One region of the Dickeya fangzhongdai genome, then DNA from elsewhere that is predicted to be linked to it. Evidence: predicted binding sites of a transcription regulator. Region 1 holds the regulator's gene; each other region holds the start of a gene.
What was found. The regulator CRP, encoded in region 1, controls carbon source genes, mostly activating them, when cyclic AMP is high. The targets are predictions, from matches to a motif close to ATGTGANNNNNNTCACAT.

Region 1 (3,279 bases):
AATTCTTCCGGTTTATGCACCCGCGCAGTTTGTGCCGGTAAAAGGCAAAGGGAGCCGTGTCTGGGATCAGCAGGGCAAGGAATATATCGATTTCTCCGGCGGCATCGCGGTGACGGCGCTGGGGCACTGCCATCCGGCGCTGGTGGCGGCGTTGAAAGAGCAGGGCGAAACCCTGTGGCACACCAGCAACGTGTTCACTAACGAACCGGCGCTGCGTTTGGCCACCAAACTGATTAATGCGACCTTTGCCGACCGCGTCTTTTTCGCCAACTCCGGCGCGGAAGCCAACGAAGCGGCATTCAAGCTGGCTCGTCATTACGCCATTACCCGCCACAGCCCGTACAAAACCAAGATCATTTCGTTTTATCAGTCGTTCCACGGTCGTACGCTGTTCACCGTTTCCGTCGGCGGCCAGCCGAAATACGCCGATGGTTTCGGCCCGAAACCGGCGGACATCGTGCACGTGCCGTTTAACGATCTGGATGCGGTAAAAGCGGTGATGGATGACCACACCTGCGCGGTGGTACTGGAACCGATTCAGGGCGAAGGCGGCATCACGCCTGCCACGCCGGCGTTTCTCAAAGGGGTTCGCGAGCTGTGCGACCAGTATCAGGCGCTGCTGGTGTTTGATGAAGTGCAGTGCGGCATGGGCCGCAGCGGCAAGCTGTTCTCTTATATGCATTACGGCATCACGCCGGACATTCTGACCACCGCCAAAGCGCTGGGCGGCGGTTTCCCGATCAGCGCGATGCTGACTACGGAAGAGATCGCGTCGGTAATGGCGGTCGGCACCCACGGCACGACTTACGGCGGCAATCCGTTGGCCTGCGCCGTGGCGGAAGCGGCGCTGGATGTGATCAATACGCCGGAAGTGTTGTCCGGAGTGGTGGATCGCCATGCGCGCTTTGTGTCCGCGCTGGAGAGTATCAACGCGCAGTACGATATTTTCGACGAAATCCGCGGCATGGGGCTGCTGCTGGGCGCGCAGCTGAAACCGGCCTGGCATGGCCGCGCCCGGGATTTCCTGGCGGCATCGGCGGATCTGGGGTTGATGGTTCTGGTGGCGGGGCCGGACGTGATTCGCTTCGTGCCGTCGCTGGTGATTACCCCGGAAGAGATCGATCAAGGCATGGCGCTGTTCGGAAAAGCAGTGGAGCGGGTGGTGAAAGGCGCGTAAGCCGCGGTTTTTCTTTCCACTAAAACGACAAGAGCGTGCCTGGGCACGCTCTTTTTGATCCGGCTGATGTTGATCCGGTGGATGATAATCAGCGGGTGCCGTACACCACGATGGTTTTACCGTGGGCGGAAATCAGGTTCTGATCTTCCAGCATTTTCAGGATACGACCGACGGTTTCGCGGGAACAGCCGACAATCTGGCCGATCTCCTGTCGGGTGATCTTGATCTGCATGCCGTCCGGGTGGGTCATGGCGTCCGGCTGCTTGGCCAGGTTGAGCAGGGTTTGCGCGATACGACCGGTAACGTCGAGGAACGCCAGGTTGCCGACTTTCTGCGAGGTCACCTGCAGGCGGCGCGCCATCTGCGAGGACAACCGCATCAGAATATCCGGGTTGACCTGAATCAGCTGGCGGAATTTTTTATAGGAAATCTCAGCGACTTCGCAGGCAGTCTTCGCCCGGACCCACGCACTGCGTTCCTGCCCATCTTCGAACAAGCCAAGTTCGCCGATAAAATCGCCCTGATTCAGATAAGAAAGAATCATTTCCTTGCCTTCTTCATCCTTGATCAGCACGGCAACCGAGCCTTTCACGATGTAGTAAAGCGTCTCTGCTTTTTCACCCTGATGAATCAGAGTGCTCTTCGATGGGTACTTGTGAATGTGGCAATGAGAAAGGAACCATTCGAGAGTCGGGTCTGTTTGCGGTTTGCCGAGAACCATTCGCTGTTATCCTCTGTTGTAATTCACTGCGCAAATCACAGGGCTCAGAGTTCCCTGTACGGCGTGATAACATAGTTATAATTCAATTCCGTCCTGGCGGAATGACGTCAGGGAATAAATATACTGAGGCTGTCTATCGGATGACGCCAGTAAGCCGGCTGCGGGTCTTGCAGAGGCTCAACATACACCGGTTTACTTCTTCGTTTGTAACACAGGTTGAGTGTAGTGTCTTGTGTTGTCTCGCTTCAGCATGATTAAGCTCTGATTATCAGGCTTTTTTGTACATAAGCGGTGTAAAATTTCAAAAATAATTGATTGAGGGCAAACTTATGCAGGCTCGGGTGAAATGGGTTGAAGGGTTAACGTTTCTTGGCGAATCCGCGTCCGGACATCAGTTGCTGATGGACGGTAACGCCGGCGATAAAGCCCCCAGCCCGATGGAAATGGTGCTGATGGCGGCAGGCGGGTGCAGCGCCATTGATGTGGTGTCTATCCTGCAGAAAGGCCGTCATGATGTGGCGGACTGCGAAGTGCGTCTGACCTCTGAACGCCGTGCGGAAGCGCCGCGCCTGTTCACCGCCATCAACCTGCACTTTATCGTTACCGGCAAGGGGCTGAACGACAAGGCGGTAGAGCGCGCGGTGTCGCTGTCGGCGGAGAAATACTGCTCCGTGGCGCTGATGCTGGAGAAGGCGGTGACGATTACCCACAGCCATGAAGTGATCGCGCTCGACTGAATTGCCTGCACGCGGCGGCTAACTTCACCGCCCGCCGCGTCGCTTAATCAATATGATTACCTTCTACTAACCGCTGCACCAGCGGCATCATGATCAACTCCATCGCCAGCCCCATTTTGCCGCCCGGCACCACCAGCGTGTTGATGTGGGAAATGAACGAACCCTGCAGCATCGCCAGCAGGTAGGGATAATCAATGTGGTCCAGCCCCTGAAAGTGGATGACCACAAAACTTTCGTCCATCGACGGAATGGCTTTGGCGGCAAACGGGTTGGAGGTGTCCACCGTCGGCACGCGCTGAAAGTTGATATGCGTGCGGGAAAACTGCGGAGTGATGTGGGTGATGTAATCTTCCATCGAACGTACGACGGAATCCATTACCGCTTCGCGGGAGTGACCGCGCTCGTTGATATCGCGCACCAGCTTTTGAATCCACTCCAGGTTGACGATCGGCACCACGCCGACCAGCAGGTCGACATGCTGCGCCACATCGTGCTGGTCGGTGACTACGCCGCCGTGCAACCCTTCGTAGAACAACAGATCGGTCGGTTCCGGCATCGGCTCCCACGGGGTGAAGGTGCCCGGCACCTGATTGTAGGGAATCGCCTCGTCGTAAGTGTGCAGGTATTTGCGGGTCTGGCCGGTG
Region 2 (3,279 bases), 380 kb from region 1:
GATGGCTTCCGGCGCCACGTTGGCGAGGCCGGAAATACAGGCGGAACAGCCGTCGACGAAGCCCTGGTGGATCAGCGAGTCCGGCCCGTTGAGTACGTCGCAGTTCGGCATGTCTTTCACCGCCTGCAGGAAGCCGCTCAGGCTTTCGTAGCTGCCGGCGCTGTCCTTGATGCCGATGATGTTGGGATGCTCGGCCAGAACCCGCACCGTTTCCGGTTGTAGGGTGTTGCCGGTGCGAGCCGGAATGTTGTACAGGAATATCGGCACCGGCAGCGCGTCCGCCACTTCACGGTAGTGGGCGATCAGCTCGCTTTGTTTAAGCGGTACGAAGTAAGGGGTGATCACCGACACCGCGTCCACGCCCAGCGCGGCGATGCGTTTGCCGAGCTTGATGGTTTCGCGGGTGGAGATTTCCCCGATGTGCGCCACCACCGGCACCTTGCCGGCGACTTCATCGACGCAGGTTTCGGTGACGGCCACTTTCTCGTCGGTGTGCAACACAAAGAACTCACCGTTGGTGCCGTTACAGAAAATGCCGTTGCCGTAGCGCATCTGGCGTTGAACCTGCTGGCGCATGGCGGCGGGGCTAAATTCCCCCTGATGGTCAAAAGGCGTGACGATCGCCGTCAGTACGCCTGTAATCGGTCTAGTCATCGTTATTGTTCCTCGTTATCTTCATCATCCAGAGCGACGTTGTTAAAAATCGAAGTTAAAACAAACAGTTAAAACTCACGATTAAAACAGCGTTGAATAAATGGCATGGACGTCTTGCGCCGTAACGGCGGTCGGGACGTTTTTCATCAGCCGCTGCACCTGCAGTGCGGATTCCACCAGATACGGCAGGTGATCCGGGCTGATCCCCAGTTGTTGCAGCGAAGACGGCAGGTTCAGCCGTTTCACCAGTGCAGTGAAGTAATCCACCAGCGCCTGGGCTTTTTGTTCGGTGGTCAGCGACAGGTCGGCATCCGGCAGCAGGTCGTAGGCCTGTGCGAATTTTTCCGCCGCCGCGTGCTGAACAAAGCGCATGCAAGGCGCCAGCAGGATGGCGTTCGCCACGCCGTGCGGGATGTGGTACTTGCCGCCCAGCGGGTAAGACATGGCGTGCACCAGATGGGTGCCGGAATGCGCGATGGAGGCGCCGCCATAGTAGGAGGCCCACAGCATATTCAGACGGGCTTCCAGATTGTCCGGTTCGTTCACCGCAGTTTCGATGTTGGCGAACAGTTTCTTCATGCCGATCAGCGCGTAGTTGTCCGCTACCGGGTTGGCGATGGTGGCGGTGAAGCATTCGATCAGGTGGCACAGCGCATCGATGCCGGTAGACGCGGCGATATGCGCCGGCATGCTGGTAGTCAGTTCCGGCACCAGCGCCACGTAATCCGGCAGCATGACCGGGGTGATGATGCCGACTTTGGTTTCTTTCTCCGGGATCGCCAGAATGGCGTTCGGCGTGGCTTCAGAGCCGGTGCCGGCGGTGGTCGGGATCAACAGGGAAGTGGTGCGGCGGGTCGGCTTGCGGCCTTCCAGCAGGCTGTCGAGCGTGATGCCCTCTTCGCCGGCGCACAGCAGCGACAGCAGTTTCGCCACGTCCAGCACGCTGCCGCCGCCCACGCCGACCACCAGGTCCGGCTGGGTGGCCGGCAACTGTTGCAGCACGGCCGCCACATCATGCTGGCTGGGTTCGGCCGGCACATTATCAATCAGGGAAAGCTGCGGCACGCCCGCTTTCAGCTGCGCGATCAGGGCCTGTACCCCGGCCAGCCCCACGATATTCTTGTCCGTCACCAGCAGTACGTGCTGTCTGCCGCGCAGGAGGTAGCCCAGATCCTGAAGTGCCTGATAACCGCTGATGAGGGTGCTGTTGATATTCATACTGGTACCTTGTCTTTTCGCTGTGACTTCAGCTGGATAAGTCTGATTTTTTTCAATCACATTTCCGTTATATGACAGAAAAAAATCGTTTTGCTCGCATTGTGTGGATAATTTATAGGTTAAATTGGTTTTGAATAATTTGATGTTGCTCACATATAATCAAACGTGATTCAATATAATCATTTTCAGGTAATCGAACTGACGGAGAGCGGTTATGTCGGACGGGCGTGAACTCACCCGGATATTGGTGGTGGCGGATGACTTCACCGGCGCCAACGATGCGGGCGTCGGACTGGCGCTGCAGGGCGCACGGGTGAATGTGATGTTTGACGCCGCGGCGATCCGTGCCGGGCAGCCGGATGACGCGCTGGTGGTCAACACCGACAGCCGTGCGGTCGCGGCTTCGCTGGCGGCGGAACGCACCGCGCAGGCGGTGGGGATGTGGCGTAAAAGCGGCGCGCGCGGCTGGATTGTCAAAAAGGTGGACTCCACGTTGCGCGGCAACCCAGGCGCGGAAATTGAAGCCGCGCTGAACGCCGCCGATCTGTCGCTGGCGTTGATAGCGCCTGCGGCGCCGGCGCTGGGCCGCATCACCCGTGACGGGCAGGTATGGGTGCACGGTAAGTTGCTGACCGACACCGAGTTCGCCAGCGACCCGAAAACGCCGGTGCGTTCGGCGTCCATCGGCGAGCGGCTGGCGGAACAAACCGGCCTGGCGCAGGCGGCGCTGTCTCTGAATGAGATTCGCGGCGGCGATCTGGCGGCGCGCCTGCAACAGTTGCAACACAGCGGGATACGGCTGGTAGTGCTGGATGCCGAACGTCAGCAGGACCTCGACCGTATTGTTGATGCGGCGGCACAACTGGCGGAAAAACCGCTGCTGGTCGGCTCCGCCGGACTGAGCGAGGCGCTGGCGCAACATCTGGCGTTTCCGGCGCCCTGTCGCGCGTTGCTGGCGGTGATTGGTTCGATGAGTGAAATCGCTCAATTACAGATTAAGGCGGTCAGTCAGCGGCCGGACGTCACGCTGATTGACCTGGATATCGCCGGATTGCTGGCGACCGGCGACGACACGCTGGCGCAAACGTGCCGGCAGGCGGCGGCGGTGTTGGCGGCGGGCCGCCACTGCGTGATTCGTACCTGTCACGACGATAACCAGCGATTTGAAGTGGACCGTCTGTGCCAGCGCTACGGTATGAGCCGTCAGCAACTGGGAGACACGATCAGTCGCCGGCTGGGCGAGCTGACGCGGCAAATTGTGCAGCGTCAGCGGCCGGGCGGGCTCTATTTATCCGGCGGTGATATCGCCATTGCCGCGGCGACCGCATTGCAGGCCAGCGGATTCCGCATCAATGGACAGATTGCATCCTGCGTACCCTGGGGGCGTCTGCTGGACAGTCTGGTAGG
Region 3 (3,279 bases), 2.1 Mb from region 1:
CGCCGCGAATCGCCACGCCGTGCTCGAATGGCGTGTTGTCGCTCAGCCACAGTACCGGTTGTTCACCTTTGGGCTGCCAGCTAATCAGATGCGCGCCCTGCAGCGCGACGGCGGCACGAACCTGCGGATGATCCACCACGATAATCGGCAGTTGGTCCAGTTGACGTTGGCTAAGGTGCGCGGTGATCGCGTTATTGATGGGAAGTGAATAAATTTTATCGCTCATGGTATTGGTTTTGCCTTTATGTTCTTGTTGTATACCCCAAATAATTCGGGTTACAGGAAGGCGGCAATCGAGCGAGTCCCCAGGAGCTTACATCAGTAAGTGATTGGGGGGAGCGAGGGCAGCCAACGCACCTGCAACTTGAAGTATGACGGGTATATACCCAATAAAAAAGGGCGACTCATGTCGCCCTTTCATCATCTGTTCATCGCCACATTATTTGGAGATGTGGGCGATCAGATCCAGAACCTTGTTGGAGTAGCCGGTTTCGTTGTCATACCAGGAAACCAGTTTCACGAAGGTGTCGCTCAGTGCGATACCGGCTTTGGCATCGAACACGGAGGTCAGTTTTTCGCCGTTGAAATCGGTGGATACCACGTCATCTTCGGTGTAACCCAGAACGCCTTTCAGCTCGCCTTCAGAAGCGGCTTTGATGGCGGCACAAATTTCTTTGTAAGTAGCCGGTTTTTCCAGACGAGCAGTCAGGTCAACCACGGATACGTTCGGGGTCGGTACGCGGAACGCCATACCAGTCAGTTTGCCGTTCAGAGCCGGAATCACTTTACCTACCGCTTTAGCTGCGCCGGTAGAGGACGGGATGATGTTCTGAGAAGCGCCGCGGCCGCCGCGCCAGTCTTTGTGAGACGGGCCGTCAACGGTTTTCTGCGTAGCGGTAGTAGCGTGAACGGTGGTCATCAGTGCTTCAACGATACCGAATTTGTCGTTGATGACTTTAGCCAGCGGCGCCAGGCAGTTGGTGGTACAGGACGCGTTGGAAACGATGTCCTGACCAGCGTAAGCGGCGTGGTTAACACCCATAACGAACATCGGGGTGTCGTCTTTGGACGGACCGGTCAGAACCACTTTCTTGGCGCCAGCCTGAATGTGTTTACGTGCAGTTTCGTCGGTCAGGAAGATACCTGTTGCTTCAGCAACAACGTCAACACCGATTTCGTTCCACTTCAGGTTAGCCGGATCTTTCTCAGCGGTAACACGGATGGTTTTGCCGTTGACAACCAGGTGACCGTCTTTCACTTCAACGGTGCCGTTGAAACGACCGTGGGTGGAGTCATACTTCAGCATGTACGCCATGTAATCCGCATCCAGCAAATCGTTGATGGCAACGATTTCGATGTCAGAACGCTCCTGGGCAGCGCGGAAAACGATACGGCCAATGCGGCCAAACCCGTTGATACCTACTTTGATAGTCATATATTCCACCAGCTATTGGTTTGTGAATAAAAGGTTGGTTGTAAAATTACAAAAACCTTACTGAGCGTCAAGCGGAATCGTGTCAATCGTTGCGGTAAGTCAAAAGTCCGTTCAACAGTTGCGCGATAAACAGCTATCAGCCTAATTAAAGTGCATAACCTAATCATATGAGGAATACACAGGCATGAAAACACCTGCCATAGGTGTAATTGTGATTGAGATCACAATTAAAAGTGCCTTTGCCGCGTAGGGCTAAGTGTAGGCCAAAATAGGCTGTGACGGTGTTAACTTTTTGTTAGAATTATGCTTCATCGCGCTGGCGAAAAAACCGTGTTTCAGTGAGAACCTGATGACCAAGATAACCGCTTCACCACGTAATCTGAACGAGTTAACCGATCTGCAGCGGCATGTCACGCAGCAGCGGGGGACGGAAAGCCCCTACACCGGCAAACTGTTGCACAACAAGCGTACCGGGGTTTACCACTGCCTGTGCTGTCATCAGCCGCTGTTTTATTCCGACCACAAATATGACTCCGGTTGCGGCTGGCCGAGCTTCGATCGCCCGGTAGCGGAGGACGCCATCCGCTATCTGGAAGACAACTCCCACCATATGCAACGGATCGAAATCCGCTGTGGCCATTGCGATGCGCATCTGGGGCACGTGTTCCCCGATGGTCCGCAGGACACCACCGGCGAACGTTATTGCGTGAATTCCGCGTCGCTCAGCTTTATCGATACGGAAAACGGTCAACAGACGGATGGTTAACGTCGCTAATACAATACTTTGACTTGAAACGTTTCAGCTAAAATCTGACTGCAGGCAGAAAAAACATGCAACTGGATGATTTAATAAACAGCATGACCCCGGAAATCTATCAACGTCTGGTGACGGCGGTGGAGCTGGGAAAATGGCCGGACGGGGTAACCCTGACGGCGGAACAAAAGGAAAATGCGTTGCAGATGGTCATGCTGTGGCAGGCGCGCAATAACGCCGAGGCGGACCATATGACGATCAACACCCGTGGTGAAATCGAAATGAAAAGCAAGCAGGAGCTCAAGCAGCGTTTTGCCGGCGATGCTATTACTACCCCAACGTCTGCTACGACCTCAGCGCCTGCCGCTACCCTGAAACCTATCACCACCCTGAAACCGCAAGACTAAACCCGATCGCGCCAGCATCGACAACTGGCGTGATGCGAGCATGAATTACCGGCTGAGTGACGCGGTAAACGCGGGCAGATCCATTAGCGTGGCGCCGTGTTTCGCCATCACGTCCAGCGCCTGCTGGCTATCTTTCGGATGCAGATTTACGCCGCGACAGCCATCCGTCAGCACCTCGGTCTGATAACCCAGCGCCAGCGCATCCAGCACGGTATATTTGACGCAGTAATCGGTTGCCAGCCCCATGATGGTCAGTTGGGTAATGTCTCTGGCTTTCAACCAGTCATAAAGTTCGGTACGGGTGCGGCGGCCGTTGTCGAAAAATGCGCTGTAGCTGTCGATAAAGGGATGCGTTCCTTTGCGTACTACCCAGTTTATTGCCTGCTGATTCAGCCGGGGATGGAAATCGGCGCCGGGCGAACCCTGAACGCAATGCACCGGCCACCAGATCTGCGGTAAGCCGTCCAATTCGCCCTGGTCGCCTACGCGGGTGCCGGAATTGACGGCAAAACTGCGGTGATCCGCCGGATGCCAGTCCTGACAGGCAACGACTATTACCCCGGCCTGCTGGCAGGCGGCGATAGCCTGATTCGCCACCGCGACCACGCTATCGCCGTCCGAGACGGCCAGCGCCCCGCCTGCACAGAAGTCATTCTGGATATCCACCAGCAAGAGTGCTCTGT

Region 2: the regulator CRP is predicted to act here: its motif matches at 2,010-2,027, upstream of CVE23_RS18660 (iron-containing alcohol dehydrogenase).
Region 3: the regulator CRP is predicted to act here: its motif matches at 1,645-1,662, upstream of msrB (peptide-methionine (R)-S-oxide reductase MsrB).

Annotation. Positions count from the first base shown of each region.
Region 1 is NZ_CP025003.1:4,541,227-4,544,505, reverse strand. Features, by position in the region: gene argD (bifunctional acetylornithine/succinyldiaminopimelate transaminase) at 1-1,177, shown strand, start outside; gene crp (cAMP-activated global transcriptional regulator CRP) at 1,266-1,898, opposite strand; gene CVE23_RS20410 (OsmC family protein) at 2,228-2,635, shown strand; gene CVE23_RS20405 (phosphoribulokinase) at 2,679-3,279, opposite strand, start outside.
Region 2 is NZ_CP025003.1:4,164,650-4,167,928, reverse strand. Features, by position in the region: gene CVE23_RS18665 (dihydrodipicolinate synthase family protein) at 1-654, opposite strand, end outside; gene CVE23_RS18660 (iron-containing alcohol dehydrogenase) at 736-1,872, opposite strand; gene dtnK (D-threonate kinase) at 2,087-3,279, shown strand, end outside.
Region 3 is NZ_CP025003.1:2,401,221-2,404,499, forward strand. Features, by position in the region: gene CVE23_RS10800 (D-hexose-6-phosphate mutarotase) at 1-226, opposite strand, end outside; gene gapA (glyceraldehyde-3-phosphate dehydrogenase) at 440-1,435, opposite strand; gene msrB (peptide-methionine (R)-S-oxide reductase MsrB) at 1,785-2,201, shown strand; gene CVE23_RS10815 (YeaC family protein) at 2,267-2,596, shown strand; gene pncA (bifunctional nicotinamidase/pyrazinamidase) at 2,642-3,279, opposite strand, start outside.